DNA from 3 places in the Alteromonas sp. 38 genome. Region 2 is predicted to be linked to each of the others. Evidence: predicted binding sites of a transcription regulator. Region 2 holds the regulator's gene; each other region holds the start of a gene.
The links. Region 2 encodes LexA, which represses DNA repair genes until DNA is damaged. Its sites were predicted from a motif close to TACTGTATNNNNATACAGTA; they were not measured.

Region 1: FLAVO9R_RS18705 (YebG family protein) is a predicted target of LexA. The motif match lies at 1,307-1,326, and genes of this name have one in related genera.
Region 3: recA (recombinase RecA) is a predicted target of LexA. The motif match lies at 2,095-2,114, and genes of this name have one in related genera.

What each region holds. Positions count from the first base shown of each region.
Region 1 covers NZ_LR733300.1:4,331,753-4,335,040, forward strand. The annotation lists gene FLAVO9R_RS18700 (GAF domain-containing sensor histidine kinase) at 1-1,044, opposite strand, end outside; gene FLAVO9R_RS18705 (YebG family protein) at 1,372-1,659, shown strand; gene FLAVO9R_RS18710 (methyl-accepting chemotaxis protein) at 1,748-3,288, opposite strand, start outside.
Region 2 covers NZ_LR733300.1:4,587,375-4,590,662, reverse strand. The annotation lists gene FLAVO9R_RS19835 (TonB-dependent receptor) at 1-1,537, shown strand, start outside; gene lexA (transcriptional repressor LexA) at 1,695-2,321, shown strand; gene coxB (cytochrome c oxidase subunit II) at 2,905-3,288, shown strand, end outside.
Region 3 covers NZ_LR733300.1:1,039,554-1,042,841, reverse strand. The annotation lists gene FLAVO9R_RS04380 (ABC transporter ATP-binding protein) at 1-664, opposite strand, end outside; gene recA (recombinase RecA) at 879-1,919, opposite strand; gene FLAVO9R_RS04370 (CinA family protein) at 2,183-2,671, opposite strand; gene mutS (DNA mismatch repair protein MutS) at 2,977-3,288, shown strand, end outside.

The sequences.
Region 1 (3,288 bases), 260 kb from region 2:
GTTTTCATTTCGCCAAAATGGATGAAATAGCTTATCGATAACATCAGCGCTTATTGGGGCCCCCCCATTAGACACGCTAACTGTAAGTGTTTCTTGTTCTACATTGGCTATCACTTTAATAGGCTGCGCTCTATCGCCGTGTACGATCGCGTTAATCAGCAAGTTAGACAGTAACTGGCTGATACGCTCCGGGTCACATGAAAAGGTGCCGTCTATATTGATATTCGCACGTATGTCTCGGTCTGAATGCAAGCTCGATAGTTCAGTTACCGTATGAGCTAAAACGCTTTCTAAATCGCTCACTGGCTTAACGTTTAATTGAATCCCCTTGCCCATTTGCCCGTGCGTAAAATCCATCACGTCACTAATGAGTCGCGTCATGCGTTTAGCGCTGTTATCCATTCGAGATAGCACTTTTTGGGAAGTGGCATCGCTGGCATGGTCAACAAGGAAGTCTACACCCATTTTAAGCGCCGATAATGGTGTTCTCAAATCGTGGCCTAAAATAGCAATATATTGCTCACGCAATTTAGCGGCAGCTTGCTCGCTGATAAGATTAGTTTCAGCCGCGATTAGGCGCTCATCCACTTCCATCTGCCTTGAAATCAGCTCGGCGAAAGACTTTATTTGATTTTCAATTTTATCGGTTTTTAATACCGCAGGAAGTGGGTCTAAACCACAAAGCGTACCGAAAAAGTCACCATTTTTGTTGTAAATGGGGTAAGAAAAGTAACTTTCGAAGCCATACATGATGGGTATTTCGCTTTCTCGATAAACGGTATCTTCTTTAGCGTGCTCAATCACTACTGGTTTCGTAGATTTTCTTACCTGATTGCAAAAGGTGGTTTTGATATCGAGTTCATCGCCAGGTATTAAATTAAAATTCACCTCGTCGAGAACAGCACACATTGTCCAATTATCTTCAGTCACTCTGGCCACGCAAATAAAGCGAAGACCTGTGGCGTCTGATAACATTTTCATAATATGTGGAACAGCTTCTATCGATTGAATAGTGCGAATATCTCGCTCAATTGAAGAATTCATTACATCCTCTTCGTATCTAAGTCATCTTTATCACGCCGATTTTCGGCACTCGATTTCACGCTCTAATAAGAAACAGTGACGCACCTCTTGATAAATTTACTGTTATTCGATGTTACATTGCTAGATAAAGACTAATTGAAGACTGCAATTAAAAAGAAAAACGTAAATTTTTGACCTTGGGCGTGGCGATGTTAAAGCGGTTTTTTCACCCATGTAGTCACTATACTTAAGTTGAAAAAAAATAATATCAAAAAACCTTAAATACTGTTTATTTATCCAGTTAAATATTGTACAGTTTTATGGTCTATTCATTTAAGGGGACCTAACATGGCCATTACCACGCAGTATGTTGTCACGCACAAAGGGGTAGAAAAATTGGTAACTACCGATAAAAAAGAAGCAGATCAGTACGATAAAATGCTCGACGCTGCCGACAACCTTGCTGAATACATTCAAGCAAAGGGCTTAGGCATTGAAGATAGCCTTGTTGAAGAACTCACTATCATGTTGTCTAAGAATAAAGACAAGGTGAGCAAAATTTTTAAAGGTGCGACAGCCCAGAGTGTACTAGAAGATGAGAGTGCCGACGTGGTAAAGCTTAAAGCCAACGGATAGGCGTTGCAGAAAAGCTCGGCGTGCTTTTACGTGGAGCTAACGTAAATATAAAATGGTTAAAAGCACGCTCAAAAACAATCAGCACAGATTATCCTGTGCGTTTATCCGTGTTAAAACGAGCAATTAACCCGTTAACTTGATTTACGGTGTCACGAAGATCTCGACCAACTTTGAGCGAGGCTTCTGATGACTTCTGCGTTTCTTCCGCACTATCAGCTACATCTACGAGCTGCTGATTAATATGCTCGGCCACGGTACTTTGTTCTTCTACAGCAGAGGACATTTCAACGGTTGCAGAGGCAATACCGCTTACTGCATTATTGATTTCTTGTAGTGCGCCTCGGGTTTCTTCAACAATTGCACTGCCGTGCTCAGCAGACACCAATCCTTCCGAAGACACCTTTACGGCCCGTTCCGTTCTATCAACAAGCTCTTGAATAATGTTGTGAATTTTATCAGTGGACACGCGAGTTTTAGAAGCCAGCGTACGCACCTCATCGGCAACAACAGCAAAGCCGCGCCCTTGCTCACCAGCACGAGCAGCTTCTATAGCAGCATTTAGTGCTAGCAGGTTAGTTTGATCAGCGATGCTAGAAATGATGCTAGCGGCTTCGCCAATATCACTGGTGGACTGAGCAAGTTCGGTAACGGTATCGGAAATTGACTCCACCGCGCCTTTTAATGACAGTATGGCCTGCATCGCTTCTTCAGCTTTGTCGTTACCCATTTGTACGTTAGTCGCGGCAGTTCTAGCGCTAACCGCATTGCTCTCTACCCGTTCAGCCACTTCTTGAATAGCCTGGCTCATTTGAGTTACTGCTGTGGCAATTTGCTGGGTGGCAAGATTCTGCTGAATAATCGTTTTACTGGTTAACTCAGCTTGGCTGTGAGTTGAAACCGCAATACCTTCTAACCCGTCAGATGCATCTTTAATACGGGTTAATGCCGTGCGAGTACGCGCTAGTTCGCAACCTAACGCCAACTTAGCCTGAGCGATATAATCCACATCGGCATAATATGTTTGTGCCACAAGTGCATTACTGTAACTGGCAGGGCTTAACGAAAGAAATTCCCGCCAGTAGCTCCGGCTTTTTGCCGATTGCCAAAACATCATAGTCAGTAATGCAATGAAAGTAACACCTAGGGGTACTAAACCAGCGGTAAAGCCAATCGCTACCAACAATAGTAAACTTACCACTATCATGGGTGACATGGGTGAAAGTGTTTGACCAAGCTTTGCAGCAAAGGGAATTGGCGATTTTCCGGCAGATAGTCTGCCATATATGCTCGACGCGCGTATTATCTCTTTATCGGCGGCATGAATTCTAACTGACTCATAACCCACCGCGTTCCCCCCCTCGTATACGGGAGTGACGAATGCTGACACCCAATAGTGGTCGCCATTTTCTCTTCTATTTTTGACCAACCCAGCCCAGCTTTGTCCCGACTCTAGGGTTCGCCACATTTCTTTAAACACACCAGAGGGCATATCCGGATGACGAATAATGTTGTGGTTTTTTCCTATCAAGTCTTCTCGTTTATACCCGCTTGCCTCCACAAATTCGTCATTGCAATGTTGTATAACACCACGTTTGTCAGTAGAAGAGATAAGGCGGTAATGAGAAGGGA
Region 2 (3,288 bases):
TAATAATGCTTTTCGTTTTAACGGTGTGTTTGACAGTATTGATAATCATCGTGATTTTAAAGATGGTGAACGTTACGCCATTAACCCAACTTATACATGGATGGCTAACGACGACACCACGGTGGTTGCATCTTACGAATACGTAAATGATGATCGTTTAGTCGATAGAGGTATACCCTCATTAGATGGTGCACCGCTTGAAGGCTTTGACGACACCTACTTTGGTGATCCAGACTTCAACAATACTACCCTTGAAGCGCATATTGCCCGTGTTCGTGTTGATCATGCACTATCGCAAAATTGGAACTTGAACGGTACCGTTCAGTTTGCTGATTATGATAAAGCTTACCAAAACTTGTACCCCGTTAACTTTGACGCTGATGCAGGCACGGTTACGTTAGATGGGTATCGTGATACCACCACTCGTGAAAATGCGCTGGTTCAATTAAACCTTATTGGGCAGTTTGCAACAGGTGATATTAACCATACCTTACTAACAGGAATGGAGTACGGCAGCCAAGATACAGAAAATGCTCGTCGTGATGCGTTTTTTGCAGACAGTCAAGACGACCAAGTATCCTTCGTGTTTAGCGACCCCCTGGTTATTCCGTCAATGACGCTGACAGATCCGGTAAGAAATCGTGCATCAGACGTCACCTTTACCTCAGCCTTCGTGCAAGATGAAATTAAGCTTAACGAGCATTGGATTGTGGTGGCCGGTCTTCGCTACGATAATTTTGATATCGATGTGGTAGACACTATTGAAGTGGCTAACGGTGCTGACGATGGTAACAGCGGTTTCCTATCTAGTTCTGATTCACAAGTGTCACCCCGTGCAGGCCTAATTTACAAGCCAGCGGAATCTGTTTCGATTTATGCCAGTTACAGCAAATCGTTTTTACCTCGTTCAGGTGACCAATTCCTTTCTCTGTCGCTTACAAGCCAAGCGCTGGAAGCTGAAGAATTTGAAAATAAAGAAATTGGCGTAAAGTGGAATTTCTCTGACTCACTTAGCGTAACAGCAGCGGCATTTGAAGTTGAACGTGAAAATGGCACAGCGCAAGATCCTAACAATCCAGAAGCGTCTATTTTAACCGGCACCGAAACCAAAGGTTTTGAAGTGCAGGTGGTGGGCAAGCTTTCAGAGCGTTGGGTAATAAATGCTGGGTATAGCAACCTTGATGGCGAAGAAATGGGCCGCATTGTAGATGGCGCATTGGCGAACCGTGATTTAGCACAGCTACCAGAACACATGCTGACGTTATGGAACCAATATGAAGTAAACGATAAATGGCGTGTTGCATTAGGCGTGATTTATCAATCTGAGCAGTACGCGTCTTTAAACAATACCGTCGAACTACCTGATTTTGTTCGCGTAGACGCTGCAGTGTATTACGATTACAGCGAAGACATTAAAATTCAGCTAAATGTGGAAAACGTATTCGACGAAGACTATTTCCCATCAGCACATAACGACAACAATATTGCCACCGGCGAGCCGCTTAATGCGCGCGTGAGTTTGCAATATAAATTTTAGTCACGCTGAATAGTAGTGATAGATAAAGCGGCCTTTAATGGTCGCTTTTTTGTTGTGATTTGGCCGGAGTAAAAAACATGCTTTGCAACGCTTAGTGCTTGTCATTTCCTTTTAGGTGTATATACTTACAGGAACTGTATAGACAGACAGGTCTTTTATGCGCCCACTCACAGCAAGACAAACAGAAGTTCTCGAGCTTATAAAAACAACGATGCTCGAAACTGGCATGCCGCCTACCCGTGCAGAAATTGCCCGTCATTTAGGTTTTCGTTCTGCGAATGCCGCTGAAGAACATTTAAAAGCGTTGGCCCGTAAAGGCGTCATCGAAATCCTTCCAGGCACTTCTCGTGGTATTAAACTTAATATTCCTCTTGAAGATGAAGCCCCTGAAGAAGAAGGCCTTCCTCTTATTGGCCGAGTGGCTGCGGGCGAGCCTATTCTAGCGCAAGAGCATATAGAGTCTCATTATAAGGTCGACCCTGCCCTGTTTCAGCCTCACGCCGACTTCTTACTTCGTGTAAGCGGTATGAGTATGAAAGACATTGGTATACTTGATGGTGACTTGTTAGCCGTGCACCGCACGACGGATGTCCATAATGGGCAGGTGGTAGTAGCACGTGTCGATGAGGACGTTACTGTTAAACGCCTTGAAAAGCGTGGCCGCGAAGTATTGCTTCATGCCGAAAATGACGAGTTTTCACCGATTAAAGTCGACTTAGCGTCAGAGCCTTTTTCCATTGAAGGGATTGCCGTTGGTGTTATTCGAAATGCTGATTGGATGTAACCTTTTAGCTATTTAGTAAAGAAAGCGGCTTATAGGCCGCTTTTTTGTATGTTTACCATACCTTGCTTACACAATAATCGTATTTAAGTCTAAGAAATCCCTCAAAAGCCACCAGATACCGCTCCCGCATATTTTCTCCTATTTATGTCACCTTTTTTAGTGCTAACTAGCGCTATTTTAGTCATCTGTTTTGTTTGAAAAACAATCATAAGTGCGTAACTACCTTTTGATTATAAGAAACTTATTGCCAACTTCTATTCGCCCATCTCGTTCAAAATGAGCGTTTCAAACGGGCTCGCTAAATACCCGTGTAACGTCCATGCGCTGTGACGTCATTCACTTCTCTGTCATACCGCGTTGATTAAAAATTAAACGCTGCAATTGTTTTTTCTTAGAAAAGACTAGACTTGTGCGTTTTATTGAGCAATTCTTATACTGTATTTAACAAAATAATAACAATAGCTGTAACTTTGTTTTACAACTAAAGCTAGGCAGTTAAGTTAAAAGTTGGATTTCGAGTATCAGTTGCCAGAAGCGCAGCGCATCTAATGCGTTAATGCTTCTGTTATAACGGAGGTGTTGAGTGAAACGAGTAACGACACAAGCGGCGACACAAGCGACAAAGTGGCTTTACGGGCTTCCACTTTTGCTTACCTCGCCACTACTGTTTGCTGATGCAGCAACGGGCGAAGGCTCTTCCATAAATTTGCGCCGAGGCGCAACAGACATAAGTGGTCAAGTATACGACCTCCATATGTTGATGTTCTTTATCTGTATCGCAATCGCTGTTGCGGTTTTTGGGGTTATGTTTGCCTCAATGTACTTGCACCGTAAATCCAGAGGCGCTAAGCCCGCTCACTTCCATGAAAATGTAAAAGTGGAAATTGCATGGACAGTAGTGCCATTCATCATTCTTATTCTTATGGCTATTCCTGCTGCTAAAACCCTTATTGCGATGGAAGATACC
Region 3 (3,288 bases), 3.5 Mb from region 2:
CACGGTCGCAAAGCATTTGAACTTCATCCAAATGATGGGTAGAAAAAATAACTGGCGTTCCTTTATCTTTAAGGCGCTGGATAAAGTCCATCACTGTTGATGTGGCCATAATATCTAAGCCTGTAGTAGGCTCATCAAGCACTACTAAGGAGGGTTCATGAATAACAGCGCGGGCAATGGCTGTTTTTTGTTTCATACCAGAAGAGAAGTTTTCTGCGCGTCTGTCTAAAAAGCTCTGCATGTCGAGTAAGTCAGCCATTTCTTCAATACGTGCAGAAATTATCGATTTAGTAATGCCGTGTAATTCGCCAAAATATGCAATATTTTCTCGCCCAGTCAGTCTGCCATATAAACCAGTTGAGCTAGACAGAAACCCTATTTTTTTACGCGCAATTATGGGGTTGGCTAGTACGTCTTCACCATCAATTACCACGGTGCCGCTATCTGGCTTAAGTGCGGTTGAAAGCATGCGTAATGTAGTGGTTTTTCCTGCTCCGTTAGGGCCAAGCAAACCAAGTACTTCTCCCTGCCCACATGAAAACGATACATCTTTCACTGATTGAAAGTAGCGCCCTTTTAATCGTGGATCCTTTTTCTCTTGCTCACTTAGCTTTTTGGGGTTCTCCACCTCAAAGCGTTTAGCAAGGCTAGATATTTCAATCATTATCCCTTCCCTTTTTTATTATTTAATATCGAATGCTTACAGTACTAGTCTTTGCCTTTCTATTTTTATTACAGCGTTACTGTTTTTTTATTTTAATTCAATCCAAGATATAGAATTAAAGTGTTAGCAAGTATGTTTTTTGAACACAAAAAAGCCCACCATTGGGTGGGCTTTTAAATAACACAAATGCGCTATTTTATAGTGAGTTTAGTAGCTACTGCTGAGCATCATCTTCTGCAGCAGGTGCTTCTTCTACTTTCACTGTTTTAGGTAAAAGTAGCTCTGCGCGAATTTGTTTTTCAATCTCATCGGCAATAGCTGGGTTTTCTTTTAAGAACTTCATTACGTTCGCTTTACCCTGACCGATACGATCACCTTTGTAGCTGTACCAAGCACCGGCCTTATCAACCAATTTCTGCTTAACACCTAAGTCGATAAGCTCAGCTTCTTTACTAATACCTTCGCCGTAGCGAATCATGAATTCAGCTTGCTTAAATGGCGGTGCTACTTTATTTTTCACTACTTTAACGCGAGTTTCGTTACCTACTACCTCATCGCCTTCTTTGACCGCACCGATACGGCGGATATCTAAACGTACTGAAGAGTAGAACTTAAGTGCGTTACCACCGGTTGTTGTTTCTGGGCTTCCGAACATTACACCAATTTTCATACGAATTTGGTTAATGAAGATACACAAGGTATTTGAACGCTTGATGTTACCGGTAAGTTTACGCAATGCTTGCGACATTAATCGCGCTTGCAAACCAACGTGTGAGTCACCCATGTCGCCTTCAATTTCCGCTTTTGGCGTAAGGGCAGCAACCGAGTCAACAATAACGACATCAACACCGCCAGAACGAACCAGCATGTCACAAATTTCAAGCGCTTGTTCACCCGTATCAGGCTGAGAAACTAAAAGCTCATCGATGTTTACACCTAGCTTCGACGCGTAAATTGGATCAAGTGCGTGCTCAGCATCTACGAAGGCACAAGTTTTACCATTCTTTTGAGCCTCTGCAATTACCTGCAAGGTAAGTGTAGTTTTACCCGAGGCTTCAGGTCCGTAAATTTCTACCACACGACCACATGGCAAACCGCCTATGCCCAAAGCGATATCAATGGTGAGTGAACCAGTAGAGATAGCCTCAATGTCCATCGCTTGGTTGTCGCCTAAACGCATAATAGCGCCTTTACCGAACTGCTTTTCAATTTGCCCAAGTGCGGCACTTAAAGCTTTAGATCTATTACTGTCCACGTCAATATCCTCTAGGATTAGCGGTTAAATTCTTTAGTTGGTGATGTCTTTGTTGAAGCTGCCTTTGCTATTTATACTAACTATCTTTACTAACAGTATTACTCATCCATACAGCTAGCATTCATTGCATCAACATTTGCTTACCGACACCTTACCAAGTGTTGCGTGCATTCTATACTGTACAAGCATACAGTTTCAACCTGAGTTTTCATTTTATTTTGCTTGTTGGGTTCTTATTAGTAGCATCTTAGATGATCGTCTGTTCAATCAGCCAACATCGCCAATAGGTGGGTAATCGCAAATTCTATTGCATGCAGACGAACAGTCTCGCGGTCTCCAGCAAAAACCTGCTTAATCGTTTCTGATTTAGCACCACAGATAAACCCAAACCAAACAGTACCCACAGGCTTTTCTTCGCTGCCGCCACCTGGGCCTGCAATACCGCTTACGGTTACCACGACATTCGCGTCGCTCTTGTGCTTAACGCCCGCCGCCATCTCTTCAACGGTCTGCATCGACACCGCACCATGCGCATTTAGAGTTTCTGGCTTTACAGCTAATTCAAGTATTTTTGCGTCGTTTGAATACGTCACCCAACTTTGATTAAACCAATCCGAACTGCCAGCGATACTGGTAAAAGCGAACGCAACGCCGCCTCCGGTGCAAGATTCTGCGCTTGAAACTGTCCAGCCTTTACGGCGAAGCGCATTACCCAGCGCCGTCACCATCTCTGTTATATTGTCAGATACCATGAATGTCCTTTATCGCTATCGGCGCTATTATCAACTTCGGCCGTTGAAGCATTAATTTGAAGCATTAGGCTGTGCCGATGTACTCATTGATGAGAGCCATCAATCTACTAAAGAGTTCAGGAAATGGTTGAAAATTCCATACTCGTATCAATAATACACAGCAAATACGAAAAGCGATTATTTTAGCACCCCTGCTCTTTTAATCACTCTTCTGTTAATAATTCTTCTGTTAATATAACAAATTGAGTTATCCCAAGTAGCAGCAATAAAAAAGCACGAGGCATTTTTTGGAATCACACACTCCTATGATGCGCCAGTATTTAACGATAAAGGCGCAGCACCCTAACATTCTTATGTTTTACCGTATGGGCGACTTTTACGAGTTGTTTTTCGATGATGCCAAGAAAGCCGCAGAACTACTTGATATATCATTAACCGCACGGGGCAAGTCCGGTGGCGATCCTATTCCTATGGCTGGCGTTCCTTACCACGCGGTTGAAAGCTATTTAGCCCGGTTGGTGAAAATGGGCGAGTCGGTGGCGATTTGCGAACAAGTTGGCGACCCAGCTACAAGCAAAGGCCCTGTAGAGCGCCAAGTTCAGCGCATTGTTACCCCA